2 regions of the Moritella sp. 36 genome follow, and region 1 is predicted to be linked to the other one. Evidence: riboswitches for the same ligand, from Rfam matches in the RefSeq annotation. Region 1 holds a riboswitch; the other holds the start of a gene.
The links. A riboswitch is a leader RNA that binds a small molecule or an ion and turns the genes downstream of it on or off. The one in region 1 is predicted to bind thiamine pyrophosphate.

Region 2: linked by a shared signal. The riboswitch ahead of thiD (bifunctional hydroxymethylpyrimidine kinase/phosphomethylpyrimidine kinase) and the one ahead of thiC (phosphomethylpyrimidine synthase ThiC) in region 1 are both predicted to bind thiamine pyrophosphate.

What each region holds. Positions count from the first base shown of each region.
Region 1 covers NZ_CP056120.1:4,733,420-4,736,615, forward strand. Annotated here, with positions in the region: gene thiC (phosphomethylpyrimidine synthase ThiC) at 1-1,866, opposite strand, end outside; TPP riboswitch at 1,998-2,099, opposite strand; gene rpoC (DNA-directed RNA polymerase subunit beta') at 2,247-3,196, opposite strand, start outside.
Region 2 covers NZ_CP056120.1:2,963,201-2,966,396, forward strand. Annotated here, with positions in the region: gene HWV03_RS13060 (ABC transporter ATP-binding protein) at 1-312, opposite strand, end outside; gene thiD (bifunctional hydroxymethylpyrimidine kinase/phosphomethylpyrimidine kinase) at 302-1,153, opposite strand; TPP riboswitch at 1,228-1,328, opposite strand; gene HWV03_RS13070 (type II secretion system protein) at 1,789-2,370, shown strand; partial or broken gene HWV03_RS13075 (transposase) at 2,479-2,967, shown strand.

The sequences.
Region 1 (3,196 bases):
ATCGAGCAATTGAATACTGATTTGTTCTTGTTTAGCAGTGTAATCGCGGACATCTTGTGAGATCTTCATTGAACAGAATTTTGGTCCACACATAGAGCAGAAATGGGCAACTTTACCGGATTCTTGTGGGATATTTTCATCGTGATAGGCACGTGCAGTATCAGGGTCTAATGCTAGGTTGAATTGATCATTCCAACGGAATTCAAAACGGGCTTTCGACATCGCATTGTCACGGATTTGAGCACCTGGGAAACCTTTCGCTAAATCAGCCGCATGCGCAGAGATTTTGTAAGTGATCATACCTTGCTTAACGTCTTCTTTGTTCGGTAGCCCTAGATGTTCTTTTGGTGTCACGTAACACAACATCGCACACCCATACCAACCAATTTGAGCAGCACCAATACCCGAAGTAAAATGATCATAACCCGGTGAGATATCGGTTGTCAGTGGACCTAAAGTATAGAAAGGCGCTTCATGACAAATATCGAGCTGCTTTTCAACATTCTCTTTAATCATGTGCATTGGGATATGACCAGGGCCTTCGATAATAACTTGTACGTCTTGCTCCCACGCAACTTTCGTTAACTCACCTAAAGTTGCTAATTCAGCAAATTGGGCTTCATCATTCGCATCAGCCGCACAACCTGGACGCATGCCATCACCTAATGACAGAGATACATCGTAAGCTTTACAAATCGCACAGATTTCTTCGAAATGGTCATAAGCAAAGTTTTCTTTATGATGCGTCAAACACCATTTAGCCATGATCGAACCACCACGCGACACGATCCCGGTAAGGCGTTTTGCCGTCATTGGTACATAACGAAGCAGTACACCAGCATGAATAGTAAAGTAATCAACCCCCTGCTCAGCTTGTTCGATCAAGGTATCGCGGAATACTTCCCAAGTAAGATCCTCGGCGATCCCGTTTACCTTCTCTAGAGCCTGATAGATCGGCACAGTACCGATTGGCACAGGTGAATTACGGAGGATCCACTCACGCGTTTCATGAATATTACGGCCTGTGGATAAGTCCATTACCGTGTCAGCACCCCAGCGCGTCGCCCATACTAGCTTCTCGACTTCTTCTTCAATCGATGATGTGACTGACGAATTACCAATGTTGGCGTTTACTTTTACAAGAAAGTTACGACCGATGATCATCGGCTCAGATTCTGGATGATTGATGTTGGAAGGGATGATCGCACGACCGCGCGCCACTTCATCACGGACAAATTCAGGTGTGATCTTTTCCGGTATGCTGGCACCAAAATCATTACCCGCATGTTGTTTTAATAACAGCTCGTTACGGATCAATTCACGGCCCATGTTTTCACGAATCGCGATGTATTCCATTTCCGGCGTGATCATGCCTTTACGAGCATAATGCATCTGAGTAACGTTTTGACCATCAATGGCTTTCAATGGCTTTGGTAAATGCTCAAAGCGGATATGATCAATACCATCATCAGCAAGACGCTGCTGGGCAAAGTGCGAAGTAACGATTTCTAATGCTTCAATATCGTTACGTTCTTCGATCCATTTTTGTCTTAACTTCGGTAAACCTTGGTGTACGTTTATTTCAATCGCCGGATCTGTATAGGGGCCTGATGTATCATAAACCGGGATCGATTCATTTTGCTCATAAACCGGATCGTCTTTACTGCCTGCGACTAACGTCTCATCAAGATTGATTTTTCGCATCGCAACTTGAATATCGTCACGGCTACCTGTGAGATGAAATTTTTCTGAATTAGGAAACGGTTCGCAACTGAGGTTATTAATAAACTCTTGTGCATTTTCGCGGTTTTCACGACGCGTTGGTTTTTTGGTCTTATTGCTTTGATTTATATTGGTAGTAGACATAGCACTCATTCCTTTCTAATAAGATGATTGCTTGTCGTTGAGTATGGAGAGTAGTGATATATTGATCGTAAATGTAATAGTAAGCGGCCTGATGTCCCTATGGCTAACTTACAATGACACGAATAATATTCATATTAATCACTCTTGTTTCCTCACGCAGGTATTAGCCTGATCAGGTTCCACGGATCCCATTATTAAATGGTCTCAGCCCTAAAGCACTCCGACAAGATGTATCGGAGTATAGACTGGTATGGCGTTAAAAAACAAGCAAAAAAAAGCGCCCTATAAAAGGGCGCCTTTACTATCTAATAACTATGCGTAAGTGAATCAGTGGGTCTGTCATCACTTACACACGACTTTAATTGCATTCAGCAAATCAATTAAAGGTTATTTAGTAGGTTTGCTAAGTTCTGTTCAGCTTCATCAGTCGTGATTTCTTGCATTACTTCTTCTACTTTACCAGCACGTTTTTTCGCACGTTCTTGGTGATAAGAGAAGCCTGTACCAGCAGGGATCAGACGACCAACAATAACGTTCTCTTTCAGACCACGAAGGTCATCAATCTTACCATGAACAGCAGCGTCTGTTAGAACACGTGTTGTTTCTTGGAACGATGCAGCTGAAATAAATGATTCAGTTGCAAGAGACGCTTTAGTAATACCCATAAGCATGTGTTGGAACACGGCTGGTTGCTTGCCTTCAGCTTCTAGCTGACGGTTAGCAATTTTCAGACGTGAAACTTCAGCTTGCTCACCTGGTAAGAAGTTACTATCACCAGCAGAGATTACGTTAGCTTTACGTAGCATTTGACGAACGATAGTTTCAATGTGCTTATCGTTAATCTTTACGCCTTGTAAACGGTATACTTCTTGAACTTCGTTCGCGATATAGTTCGCAACATGGCTAATACCACGTAGACGTAGAATATCGTGTGCTGATTCAGGACCATCGGCGATAACTTCACCTTTAGCAACCTTCTCACCTTCGAACACGTTCAAGTGACGCCATTTAGGGATCATCTCTTCGTAAGCTTCAGCACCATCGGTAGGTGTGATAACTAGACGACGTTTACCTTTAGTTTCTTTACCGAAACTAATAGTACCTGAGATTTCCGCTAAGATAGCAGCATCTTTTGGCTGACGAGCTTCAAACAGATCCGCTACGCGTGGTAGACCACCCGTAATATCACGTGTTTTCGAGCTTTCTTGAGGAATACGCGCTAACGCTTCACCAATAGTCACTAATGCGCCATCTTCTAAGTTAACGATTGCGTTTGCAGGTAAGAAGTATTGTGCAATAACTTCTGTACCAGGAATGAACAAATCATTAC
Region 2 (3,196 bases), 1.8 Mb from region 1:
CGACAACCAAGGCATCAACAGATCTTGCTGCGCCATATAAGCAATATTATCCTTGATGTCACATTGAGGTTGCGTGGAGAGTTCACCGGCCCAATCCACTTTATTGTCAAGCAAGTTAGCAAGGTAGCGCAGTAAAGAGCTTTTACCACAACCACTTCGCCCCAAAATACATGTCCACTGCCCTGCGGGAATATGCATATCAAGTCCAGCTACAGTCACTTCAGTACTGTCGTGATAACGCAGGTAGCCACCTGATATATCGATACTGACAGCATTTTTGTTGGCAGATATCGCCAATGTATTAGCAGACATTAGCGTGACCACTGAAGAAATGATTTACCGGTCCATGGCCTTTACCTATCTCTAATTCATCGGCATGCGCAATGGCCTGTGAGATATACTGTTTACCCAGTTGCACAGCCCGCAACAGATCATTACCTTGTGCCAGATAGGATGCGATAGCCGAAGATAACGTGCAACCAGTACCATGAGTATTACGCGTGTTGATACGTTTTGCTGTTAAGTGGTGGACACCTGCGGGGAAAATGAGCAGATCGTTACTGTTTTCATCTTGTTCTAAGTGACCACCTTTGAGTAGTACTGCTTTTGCACCCAGTTGTCGAAGGCCAGTGATCATGTTGATCATGTCTGCTTCGCTGCTCGGTATTTCACTACCAATAAGCGCAGCACCTTCAGGTAAGTTTGGCGTAATGATATCGGCAAGCGGCAGTAATTCCGCTTTGAGCGTGCTGATCGCAGATTCTTGTATCAATAAGTCGCCACTGGTCGCGACCATGACGGGATCGACAACTAAAAATGCAGGTTGATACTGTTTTATTTTGGCCGCGACTATTTTGATGATGTCATCATCGGCCAGCATACCGACTTTAACTGCAACGATATTCAGATCAGTAAAAACAGCATCAAGTTGTTTTTCGACATGTTCAAGGGGTATTGGGAAAATGGCTGACACGCCGAGGGTATTTTGAGCAGTAATTGCGGTGATCACTGAGCAGGCATAACTGCCCGTTGCAGACATCGCTTTAATGTCGGCTTGAATACCAGCGCCGCCACCACTATCGGAGCCCGCGATCGTGAGTACGATAGGTGTAAATGCAACTTGGTTTTTATTTATTGCGGTAATGTTTGACATAAAGTTCCTAAGGCTAACGTATAGGAACTTTATCGAGCTAAAATTTTATGACACGTGACGGATCAAATAATACAAAGCAAGACTTACTAGTTCCCTACGCCAGTATTAACTGAATCAGGTTCAACGGGTCTTGCAAAGTGCAATCTCAGCCTAAAAGGCCCCCCGACTATATATGCGCACATAATAACAAGTTTTATTAAAAGAGCAACTTAACAATGCTAATTACCTTTAATGTAGTTAGTTTGCTTAGTCATTGAGCATGACTGCATTATTTTCTGGTGAGGTACTCAACCAAGGCGATTTAATGTTCTCGTTGCCGACACTCCACAATATACAACCAACTGGCAGGATATAATGATTTGAATCGTCAATTTCCCTTGGTAATTATAAAAACGACAGAGTCGCTTGGTAGTTATGGTACGACAAAGTCCCTTGGTGATCACAGGCTTAACGCTGTTGATCTAAACCATAGTTGGACAGAACTGGCTTAGAGTTATTGTGCTAACCGAGATAATACACATTAGATTTTGTAGCTAAATTCGCTATACCACTACACTGCTGTTGTAAGGGTATTTTGATAAATAGCTTAAACTGATATCATACACCTGTCTAAAATCAATGTTTAAGTTATAAAGATGAAAAAACAAAGTGGTTTCACTTTAATCGAGCTAGTCATGTGTATCATATTACTTGCTATTTTATCATCCGTTGCAATCGCAAAATTCTTAGATTTTCGTACAGATGCACGGAATGGTTCTTTAGCCGAAGTCCGTGCTCAAATTGAATCTCAGGCAACAGTTGTTTATGCAAAATTAGCTTTAGCAGGGTTAGAGAAAAGAAACCCGAATAGAAATGATCCTATCACTGGTGGCGGATATTACGGAGATGAACCTGCGGATAATCCATTTAAAAATATCTGCGGTCATGATTGCTATTTTATTTATGGAACACCTTCCGCCTCGTCAACAACAATATCCTCACTTATGCACAGAATTGGACAAGGACAGGATATCGTCTTTTCTGGGTATCATTCTAATGATTGGGTTTCAGAGGGTGTATCTGGCACTAATATTGTAGCTACGTTTTCTTTTAGAGATAATGTAAATATATCTACAAATCCAGAGCTCAACACGTTAAAAGCAGAAAGTTGTTTCATTTGGTATTCAGGAGCAAGAGAAGATAGAAGCTTTAAGATTGGAACTGTCTCATGCGAATAGAATAAATTGTTGGGATGTTTGATGATGGTCAACGAAGGCACCTAGAATTATTTTTGCTGGGTGTTGGTTCGCTAGATTTCACGTAGTGAACCATTATTAGACACGGATGCTAGAATGATTGATGCAATCAATCAGCACGCTGATTTATCACTGCCAAACACTAAAACATTACCGACTAAATGGGTCGTTGACTGCCGAAAAGTCGGTTACGGTCTTCCCGCCTTACAATATCTGCCACGCTATTTATATCGGGGCGTATTACCTGATAAAGACATCATCGACACGAGCCATAATACGGTGACATTCAACTATAAAGACGGACAAACTCAAGCAATGAAAACCAGAACCTTACCGACATTGCAATTCCTCTGGCTTATCTTGCAGCATGTGTTGCCGAAAGGGTTACAGCGAGTGCGGGATTATGGTTTTTTGCACGGTAACGCCAAGCGGTTACGCGTGCGTATTCAAGTCATATTACTGCATCAGTTAAATTGGAGTATGCCTAAACTAGTCGCAACGTTCACTGCGAAAGCCATCAGAATTTGCCCTTGCTGCCAGCATGAAATGAAGTGCGTTGGTATCACACGAACGACCTAGCCGAAAGGTGAACATAATAGGAATAATGGCATTAATAACACAGGTTAGAGATATTAAATTTATGGTGAACACTGGCTAGTTAATTGATAAATAACAGGTCTATTATTTATCTCAATTTCGCTCGTCTTGGATTTACCCCAAAGACGAAGTACCCACTAAGATTAAACACGTGATTTAATATATAAAAGAAGGACTTGGACTTTCTCAACACTCGAATAAGGTGTCGGTT